Linked DNA regions of Pseudoduganella dura. The protein of the gene in region 1 interacts with the protein of each later gene in a pairwise test. Links are inferred from orthologs where the notes say so. Each region holds a gene or a part of one and is shown in the gene's direction. Other genes may lie near its edges.

The links. The genes of interacting proteins can lie anywhere in the genome.
Region 2: the proteins of GJV26_RS22355 (region 1) and GJV26_RS21360 interact in binary tests that used the Escherichia coli proteins (3 or more experiments, as listed by UniProt). The link is inferred for Pseudoduganella dura from one-to-one orthologs.

The regions. Positions count from the first base shown.
Region 1 is NZ_WNWM01000002.1:5,101,720-5,107,270, reverse strand. The notes cover bases 1,467-4,438. They hold GJV26_RS22355 (ATP-binding cassette domain-containing protein), read left to right. Parts: upstream 1,467-1,941; coding sequence 1,942-3,936; downstream 3,937-4,438. Other genes in these bases: GJV26_RS22350 (chemotaxis protein CheW), read right to left, coding at 4,037-4,438; prmB (50S ribosomal protein L3 N(5)-glutamine methyltransferase), read left to right, coding at 1,467-1,938. In the rest of the region: dapE (succinyl-diaminopimelate desuccinylase), read left to right, coding at 1-1,025; more of prmB, read left to right, coding at 1,057-1,466; more of GJV26_RS22350, read right to left, coding at 4,439-4,591; GJV26_RS22345 (flagellar assembly protein A), read right to left, coding at 4,710-5,551. UniProt on the Escherichia coli protein: Genetic data indicate it may be involved in ribosome assembly or function.
Region 2 is NZ_WNWM01000002.1:4,876,667-4,881,340, forward strand. Bases 1,290-4,674 are described here. They hold GJV26_RS21360 (2-oxoglutarate dehydrogenase E1 component), read left to right. Parts: upstream 1,290-1,618; coding sequence 1,619-4,474; downstream 4,475-4,674. Other genes in these bases: GJV26_RS21355 (BlaI/MecI/CopY family transcriptional regulator), read right to left, coding at 1,290-1,300; odhB (2-oxoglutarate dehydrogenase complex dihydrolipoyllysine-residue succinyltransferase), read left to right, coding at 4,559-4,674. In the rest of the region: GJV26_RS21350 (putative bifunctional diguanylate cyclase/phosphodiesterase), read right to left, coding at 1-744; more of GJV26_RS21355, read right to left, coding at 908-1,289. UniProt on the Escherichia coli protein: E1 component of the 2-oxoglutarate dehydrogenase (OGDH) complex which catalyzes the decarboxylation of 2-oxoglutarate, the first step in the conversion of 2-oxoglutarate to succinyl-CoA and CO(2).

The DNA.
Region 1 (5,551 bases):
GCGAGACGATCCAGTCCGGCGACGTGACCAACCTGTGGGCGCGCCGCGGCACCGAGCAGCCGGTGTTCGTGTTCGCCGGGCACACCGACGTGGTGCCGACCGGCCCGGTCGAGCAATGGTCGTCCGAGCCGTTCTTCCCCACGATCCGCGACGGCAAGCTGTATGGCCGCGGCGCGGCCGACATGAAGACGTCGATCGCCGCGATGATCGTGGCCTGCGAGGAATTCATCGCGGCCCACCCGGACCACAAGGGTTCCATCGCGTTCCTGATCACCAGCGACGAGGAAGGCCCCGCCACCGACGGTACCGTCGTCGTCTGCGACAGGCTGCAGGAGCGCGGCGAAGCGATCGACTACTGCCTCGTGGGCGAACCCACGTCCAGCAACACGCTGGGCGACATGATCAAGAACGGCCGCCGCGGTTCGCTGTCCGGCTGCCTGACGATCAAGGGCATCCAGGGCCATATCGCCTACCCGCAGCTGGCGAAGAACCCGATCCACGTGGCCGCGCCGGCGCTGGCGGACCTGGTGGCCGAAGTATGGGACGAAGGCAACGAGTATTACCTCCCCACGTCGTGGCAGATGTCGAACGTGAAGGCCGGCACCGGCGCCAACAACGTGATCCCGGGCGAGATGGTCATCGACTTCAATTTCCGCTTCTCGACCGCCAGCACGGCGGAGGGACTGCAGGAACGCGTGCACGCGATCCTCGACCGGCACGGCCTGGACTACGACCTGAAATGGACACTGTCCGGCCACCCGTTCCTGACCCCGCGCGGCACGCTGTCGGCGGCGCTGTGCGACGCGATCAAGTCCGAGACCGGGATCCAGACCGAGCTGTCGACCACCGGCGGCACGTCCGACGGCCGCTTCATCGCCCGGATCTGCCCGCAGGTGATCGAATTCGGCCCGCCGAACGGCAGCATCCACAAGATCGACGAGCACGTGGAAGTGCGCTTCATCGATCCGCTGAAAAACATCTATCGACGCACGCTCGAGAATCTTCTCGCCCGAGATCTCTCGTAACCCTTCGCGCGTCAACTATCGAAAGCACACCATGACCATCTTCTCCACGCCGCGCGACCTGCTGCGCTACGCGACCACCCGTTTCAATACCGAACAGCTGTTCTTCGGCCACGGCAGCGCCGAGGCGTTCGACGAGGCGGCCTACCTGATCCTGCACACGCTGAAACTGCCGCTGGACAAGCTCGATCCGTTCCTCGATGCCCGCCTGCTGCCCGAGGAAGTGCAGCGTGTGCTGGCAGTGATCGAGCGCCGCGCCGCCGAGCGCATCCCGGCCGCCTACATCACCAATGAAGCATGGCTGGGGAGCTACCGGTTCTACGTGGACGAGCGCACGATCGTGCCCCGTTCGTATATCGCCGAACTGATTCCCGACTATTTCGCGCCATGGGTCAACAACCCGGAAGGCATCGCCAACGTGCTGGAACTGTGCACCGGCTCCGGCTGCCTGGCGATCATGATGGCCGATGCGTTCCCCGATGCCGCGGTCGACGCCGTCGACATCTCGCCGGATGCGCTGGAAGTGGCGCGCCGCAACGTCGACACCTACAAGCTGCAGGACCGCGTGAACCTGATCCAGTCGGACCTGTACGCCAACGTGCCGGCAAAAAAATACGACCTGATCGTCACCAACCCGCCGTACGTGAATTCCGGATCGATGGCGCAGCTGCCGAAGGAATACCGCCACGAGCCACAGATCGCGCTCGACGGCGGCGCGGACGGCATGGACCTGGTGCGCAGGATCGTGGCCGGTGCCGCCGAGCGGCTGACCGACGAGGGCCTGCTGATCGTGGAGATCGGCAATGAAAAAGAATTCGCGGAAGCGGCATTCGGCCACCTTGGCCTGACGTGGCTGACCACCAGCCAGGGTGACGACATGGTGTTTTTGCTCACCGCCGACCAATTGAAAATCTAAAGCATGATTCGTCTCGAACAAGTAAGCCTGATGCGCGGCGTGAAGCCGCTGCTGGAAAACGTCGACCTGACGCTGAACCCCGGCGACAAGATCGGCCTGATCGGCGCCAACGGCGCCGGCAAGTCCAGCCTGTTCGCGATGCTGCGCAACGAGCTGCATCCCGACCAGGGCAATATCGACTTCCCCGCCAAGTGGCGCATGGCCTACGTGGCGCAGGAAACCCCGCCGCTGCAGCGCAACGCGCTGGACTACGCGATCGACGGCGACGTCAACCTGCGCAAGCTGGAGGAAGAACTGGTGCGGCTCGAATCGATGCCCGATTCCGCCGAGCAGGGGATCGCGCTGGGCAACGCGCACGTTGCGCTGGCCGATGCCGATGCGTACACGGTGCAGTCGCGCGGCGAACAGCTGCTGCTGGGCCTGGGCTTCACGCTGGACCAGATGCAGCAGCCGGTGGCCAGCTTCTCCGGCGGCTGGCGCATGCGCCTGAACCTGGCGCAGGCGCTGATGTGCCCTTCCGACCTGCTGCTGCTCGATGAACCGACCAACCACCTGGACCTGGATGCGATCATCTGGCTCGAGGACTGGCTCAAGCGCTATGCCGGCACGCTGATCATCATCTCGCACGATCGCGATTTCCTCGACGAGATCGTGAACGTGGTGGTGCATATCGACGACCGCAAGCTGAAGCGCTACTCCGGCAATTACTCGAGCTTCGAACGCCAGCGCGCCGCGCAGATGATCCTGATGGCCGGCGCCGCCGAAAAGCAGGCGCGCAAGAAGGCGCACCTGGAATCGTTCATCGACCGCTTCAAGGCCAAGGCTTCGAAGGCCAAGCAGGCGCAGAGCCGCATGAAGGCGCTGGCGAAGATGGAGGAACTGGCGCCGCTGCGCGCCGCCGCCGAATTCTCGTTCGAGTTCCGCGAACCGCTGTCGGCGCCCAATCCGCTGCTCGTGATGGAGGATGTCGATGCCGGCTACCGCGGCGAGGATCCGGAGACGTACGAGGTCAAGGAAAAGAAGATCGTCAACGGCATCAACTTCAGCCTGCAGACAGGCCAGCGCATCGGCCTGCTGGGCGTGAACGGCGCCGGCAAGTCCACGCTGATCAAGACCGTGGCGGGCGAACTGGCACCGCTGGCCGGCACCGCGACGATCGGCAAGGGCCTGATCATCGGCTACTTCGCCCAGCACCAGGTGGAGATGCTGCGCCACGACGAATCGCCGCTGTGGCACCTGCAGAAGATCGCGCCCACGGTGCGCGAGCAGGAACTGCGCAACTTCCTGGGCGGCTTCAACTTCCCGGGCACGATGGTCACCAGCTCCATCGCGCCGTTCTCCGGCGGCGAGAAGGCGCGCCTGGCGCTGGCGCTGATCGTGTGGCAGCGCCCGAACCTGCTGCTGCTCGATGAACCGACCAACCACCTGGACCTGGAAACGCGCGAGGCGCTGACCGAGGCGCTGGCCCAGTTCGAAGGCACGCTGGTGGTGGTATCGCACGACCGGCACCTGCTGCGCGCCACGACCGATGAATTCATCATCGTGGCCAATGGCAAGCTGCAGCCGTTCGACGGCGACCTGGACGACTACAAGGACTGGCTGTTCAAGACCAAGCTGGGCAAGGGCACCGACGTGCTGCCGGCCGCCGGTAAGGAAAACAGGACGTCGTACCCGTCCACGTCGCCGGTGGCGCCGGCCGCGCCCGCCGTCGACAAGCGCGAGCAGAAGCGCGTGGACGCGGAGCAGCGCCAGCGCCTGGCCGCGCAGCGCAAGCCGATCGAGAACAAGGTCAAGCGGCTGGAAGAGCAGATCGCCAAGCGCAACGCGCAGAAGGCCGACGTGGATGCGCAGCTGCAGGACCCGGCGATCTACGAAGCGGCCAACAAACCGAAGCTGAAGACGCTGCTGGCGGACCAGGCCTTCTATACGAAGGACCTGGCGCAGCTGGAAGAGGAATGGCTGGGCTTGCAGGAGCAGCTCGAGGCGATTGCAGTCTGAGCATGGTGAATCGCGGATTCACGGCGCCAGGGCGATGAACACACCGCCCCGCTAACGACAACGCCGCCTTCGGGCGGCGTTGTCGTTAGCAGCGTTCCCTTCAGGCGGCGGCATGCAGGTTGTCGGGTTTGGTGCGGCGGATCGCCATCAGCCTGTCGATATCGACGACGACCAGCCGGCGCCCGCCGCTTTCGGCAAGCCCCAGCAGGTAATCGATATCGTTCGCGACCTGCGCGTCGATATCGGGAATGGGCTTGATGTCGCCGCCGGCCAGGGTAACGATGTCCGTCACGCCGTCGGTCACCATGCCCATCACGCAGGTGGACAGCTTGAGGATGATGACATCGGTGCGCGGATCGTGCTCCGGCGGCCGCGGGCCGAAGGCGATGCGCATGTCGACGATCGGCATGATGATACCGCGCGAGACGGCGACCCCGCTGATGATTTCTCCGTCGGTCGCGAAGCGCTCGAGCGCCTGCAAGGGCCGCAGCTCCTGCACATTGCTGTAATCGAGCGCATATTCGAGCCCGCCCAGGCGGAAAGTCAGGTACTGCCGCGCTTCGTCCCCGCGCGGCGCGCCGGCGTGCTGCTGTGGCGCCACCCGCGGCGCCGCTGATGGAGCGTCCTGCGCTTCTGGCGATTCATTCGGTTGCATGGGTATTCCTTTCGTTCGGTCCCGCGGCAAAGTTGCGCATCGCCCCATGCTAAAGTCGCCTCCCATTGCAGTGTTGAGGGCGCTCAATGTTTCCTGCCGGACCTATGCCGGCACCGCGTCAAGGCGCGGACGACCAGTCCAGCGCGCCGTGCGCCACATCGAGCACCGGCGGATCGTTCCATGAGCCGGCGCGCAGTTTCGCCCTGACTTCTTTCGGTGCGATGTCACAGGGCGCGCCGGCGTCCGGCTGGAACATCATCGTGCGCAGCACCGTGTCGCCGGCCAGCATTTTCACCTTGCAAGTCGCCGCGGCGGCGATGTCGTCGCGGCGCCGGCATGCCTGTTCCTGCTGTTCCCGTGCCTGCGCGAGCTGCGCCTGCACCGCGTTGTTGGCCTGCGACACTTCGGCGATGTCTTTCAGTGCCGGCCCCACCTGCGCCGCCAGTTTCTGGAGCTGCGCGAGCTGCGCCGCGGTCAGCGTGACTTCCCGGGCGCGCATGCTGGCGGCCAGCGCCAGGTAGCTGCGCACGTCCGGCCGGCCGGTGATCTCGTCGACCGCCGCCTTGTGCCCCGCCGCCGCGGCCTCCAGCCGCGCCACGCGCGCGGCGAGGCCGGCGATGGCTTCTTCATGGCGCCGGGTATCGGGCACGAGCGCGAACAGCAGCATCTCGCTGCCCTTGCGCGGCCCGGCGGCTTCCAGCGCAATGGTGCGGCCGGCGATCGCGCAGCCGCTGGCGATGCCGATCGTCACCTCCCCGGCCATGATCTCGCAATTGCTTGCCTCCCCGATCGTGACCTTCGCCGCGGTGATCACGCAATTCTGCGCCTGGCGGATCGTTACCTCCCCGCCTTTCGCCTGCAGCACCGCGTTGGCCGCGACGCCGCCGATGTGGATGGCCCCGGCCGCGTTGACGACCGTGCCGCCCATCAGGTTGCGCTTCAGCAGCACCGCGCCGCCGC
Region 2 (4,674 bases), 220 kb from region 1 along the record:
GGTGATGTCCTCGATGATGCCGATGAAGTGGGTGACATGGCCCGCATGGTCGCGCACCGGCGTCACCGTCAGGTGGTTCCAGAACAGCTCGCCGTTCTTGCGCTGGTTGCGGAACACCACCGTGACGGCACGCTGCGACGCGATCGCGCTGGCCAGGTGGGCCCGCTGTTCGGAGTCCATGCCGTTCGACGCCATGAAACGCGAGTCGCGATTGAGGGCTTCCTCGGCCGTGTAGCCGCTGATGCGCTCGAATGCGGGGTTCACGTACTCGATCGGGTTGTCGTGCCCTTCGTGGCGGGTGATGACGATGCCGTTGCTGGCCGCGGTGAGCGCGCGACCGAACAGTTCGAGCTTGTCGCGCTGCCGGTAATGCAGGGTGAGATCGATGCCCATGCCGAACACGCAGCGCCCGTTGCCGGCGATCGCCATCTGCGATCCGGCGAACAGGAAGGGCGTGGTGCCGCCATTGCCGTTGCGCAGCCGGGCCTCGAGCTGGATGCGTTCATCGGTTTCGAACACATTGCAAAAGCCCTGCATCACCGCCTTGCGGTCTTCCGGTTCGAACAGCTCGAGCATGTGCACGGTGCGCAGGCGTTCAGGCGACAGTCCCGTCGCCTGCTCCAGCTGCCGGTTCCACAAAACGAAATAACCGGACTCGTCCAGGACATAAAAGGCCCCCGCAAGCAGGTCGATGACCTCCCGTAACGGCAATTCGCCGACCAGGGCCGCCGCGCTGTTCACCATGTCACTCCCAAAGATGTAGTTATGTCGAGTGCGGGCATGGCGATAGCGGCTCGTGGCCGGCAGCCAGGCTCTTATTGGATCGAGTTCATTAATGCATGTGACAAGTGTGGACGAAAATACAAACACGTGACGCGCGGTTGCAATCGACTGTTGAGCGCCGGTTTCAATCCTGAGGCCGCTCTTCGTCGAGCAGGGCGGAGATCTCGGCGCGTTCGCGGGCGCTCACGTGGCCGCCGCGCAGGGCGGCCAGCACCAGTGCCTTGCCGGAGCCGGCGAACGCCTTGTGGATCAGGTCTTTCAGCAGGCTGGTCTGCATGGAATCCTGTTCCTGCGCCGGCGCATAGACGTGCGCACGGGCACTTTCATCGCGCGTGACCAGGCCCTTGCCATGCATGACCTGCAGCAGCCGCAATACGTTGGCATAGGTGAGATCGGGACGCGCGCCGACCGCGGCGGCATGCACGCCTTTTGCGGTGGCCGGGCCCAGCTGGTACAGCAGCCGCAGCATTTCCAGTTCGGCGGGGGTGGGTTTCGGTGGCGTGCTCATGGCGGTCATCCTGGAGAAGTCGAAAGTAGAATAAATGATCTAGAATGGAATGTCTACCTGTGCCGGGCCCTTTCGATCGCCTTCCCGTCCGGTGCCCCGCCTGCAAGAAGTAACTGCCCAATTAACTCAATGGTGGTTGTTGCACTTCAATGCAGCGTGCTATGCTTAGTGGCTATTTATGGACGCTCGGTAGCGAATTGTCTTTCGGGCAACCAAAGAGTCCTTCCCCCACAACTTGATGTGCGATCCGCTAACCGGTCAGGCCGTGTCGCGGAAGGTTAGTTAACCCGCCCCATACTCGCGAAGCGCGAAGAAAGGTGAGCAAGAATGATGCAGCAACAGACGTCCAACTCCTACCTGTTTGGTGGGAATGCGCCGTACGTAGAGGAACTCTACGAAGCGTACCTGGAAAACCCCGGTTCCGTGCCCGATAACTGGCGCGCCTATTTCGACGCCATGCAGCACGTGCCTGCCGTCGACGGCTCCAACAAGCCAGACGTCAACCACTCGTCCGTCATCGCCTCGTTTGCCGAGCGCGCCAAGGCCGGCCCGATCCGCACCGTGACCGCCTCGGCCGACGCCGAGATGGGCCGCAAGCGCGTGGCCGCCACCCAGCTGATCGCCGCCTACCGCTACCTGGGTTCGCGCTGGGCCAACCTGGACCCGCTGCAGCGCCAGGAGCGCCCGGCGATCCCGGAACTGGATCCGACCTCGTACGGATTCTCCGATGCGGACATGGATACCGTGTTCAACATCAGCAACACCTACTTCGGCCCGGAAACCGCATCGCTGCGCGACCTGCTGAACTACCTGCGCGAAACGTACACCCGTTCGATCGGCGCGGAGTTCATGTACATTTCCGACCCGGCGGAAAAGCGCTGGCTGCAGGAACGCCTGGAATCGATCCGCTCGACGCCGAACTTCACGGCCGAGAAGAAAAAGCACATCCTGGAACGCCTGACGGCCGCCGAAGGCCTCGAGCGTTACCTGCATACCAAGTACGTGGGCCAGAAGCGCTTCTCGCTGGAAGGCGGCGAAACGTTCATCGCCTCGATGGACGAGATCATCCAGCGCGCCGGTGAAAAAGGCGTGCAGGAAATCGTCATCGGCATGGCCCACCGCGGCCGCCTGAACGTGCTGGTCAACACCCTGGGCAAGGCTCCGAAGGACCTGTTCGAAGAATTCGAAGGCAAGCACGGCGACGACCTGCCTGCCGGCGACGTCAAGTACCACCAGGGCTTCTCGTCCGACATCTCCACCGCGGGCGGCCCCGTCCACCTGTCGCTGGCGTTCAATCCTTCCCACCTCGAGATCGTCAACCCGGTCGTCGAAGGTTCGGTTAAGGCCCGCATGGACCGCCGCGGCGACGTGCACGGCGCGCAGGTGCTGCCGATCCTGGTGCACGGCGATGCCGCGTTCGCCGGCCAGGGCGTCGTGATGGAAACGCTGAACCTGGCGCAGACCCGCGGCTACGGCACGGGCGGCACGGTGCACATCGTGATCAACAACCAGATCGGCTTCACCACGTCCGATCCGCGCGATGCGCGTTCGACGATCTACTGCTCCGACGTCGTCAAGATGATCGAGGCGCCGGTGCTGCACGTGAATGCCGACGATCCTGAAGCGGTGGTGCTGGCTTCGCAGATCGCGCTGGACTACCGCGCGCAGTTCCAGAAAGACATCGTCGTCGACATCATCTGCTTCCGCAAGCTGGGTCACAACGAGCAGGACACCCCGGCGCTGACGCAGCCGCTGATGTACAAGAAGATCGCGCAACACCCGGGCACCCGCCGCCTGTACGCCGACAAGCTGGCGGCACAGGGCGTGATCCCGGCCGATGGCGGCGACACGATGGTGGCCGCCTACCGCGATGCGATGGACGCCGGCAAGCACACCGTGGACCCGGTGATCTCGAACTTCAAGAACAAGTTCGCCGTCGACTGGCTGCCGTTCCTGAACCGCAAGTGGACCGACGCGGCCGATACCGCCGTGCCGCTGACGGAACTGAAGCGCCTGTCCACCCGCCTGACCACCGTGCCCGAAGGCTTCAAGGTGCACTCGCTGGTCGAGAAGGTGCTGGGCGACCGCGCCAACATGGGCAAGGGCGAGCAGAACCTGGACTGGGGCATGGGCGAACACCTAGCCTACGCGTCGCTGGTGTCGTCCGGCTATGCCGTGCGCCTGACCGGCCAGGACGCCGGCCGTGGCACGTTCACGCACCGCCACGCCGTGCTGCACGACCAGAACCGCGAACGCTGGGATGCCGGCACCTACGTGCCGCTGCAGAACATCTCCGAGAACCAGGCGCCGTTCACCGTGATCGACTCCGTGCTGTCGGAAGAAGCGGTGCTGGGCTTCGAATACGGTTACTCGACCGCCGAGCCGAACACGCTGACGATCTGGGAAGCCCAGTTCGGCGACTTCGTCAACGGTGCCCAGGTCGTGATCGACCAGTTCATCAGCTCCGGCGAAGTGAAATGGGGCCGCGCTTCCGGCCTGGTGATGCTGCTGCCGCACGGTTACGAAGGCCAGGGTCCGGAGCACTCCTCCGCCCGTCCTGAACGCTTCCTGCAGCTGTGCGCCGAGAACAACATGCAGGTGGCGCAGCCGACGACGGCCGCGCAGATCTTCCACCTGCTGCGCCGCCAGATGGTGCGCCAGTTCCGCAAGCCGCTGGTCGTGATGACCCCGAAATCGCTGCTGCGCAACAAGGATGCCGGTTCGCCGCTGTCCGACCTGGCGAAAGGTGCGTTCCAGACCGTGATCGGCGAAGTGGACGACAAGATCGATGCGAAGAAGGTCAAGCGCGTGATCGCCTGCTCCGGCAAGGTGTATTACGACCTCGCCAATGCCCGCAAGACCCGCGGCCAGACCGATACGGCGATCATCCGTGTCGAACAGCTGTACCCGTTCCCGCACAAGGCCTTCGCCGCCGAACTGAAGAAGTTCCCGGCACTGACCGAAGTAGTGTGGGCGCAGGACGAGCCGCAGAACCAGGGTCCATGGTTCCAGATCCAGCACAACATCTTCGAGTCGATGGATGCGGGCCAGCGCCTGGCGTATGCCGGCCGTCCCGCTTCCGCGTCGCCGGCTGTCGGCTACTACGACAAGCATTACGCCCAGCAGAAAGAACTGCTGGAGACGGCGTTCTCGAAGCTCAAGGGCTTCATCCTGACCAAGTAAAACACGGCAAGTCGCGCGGTTCCGGCGGGTCTTCGCGACCCTGCCGCGCGACGGCTACGCATAATCGAATTCACGGAGTAATACATGGCACAAATCGAAGTCAAAGTTCCACAACTGTCGGAATCCGTCGCCGAAGCGACCCTGCTGGCCTGGCACAAGCGGCTGGGCGACACCGTCGCGCGCGATGAAAACCTGATCGA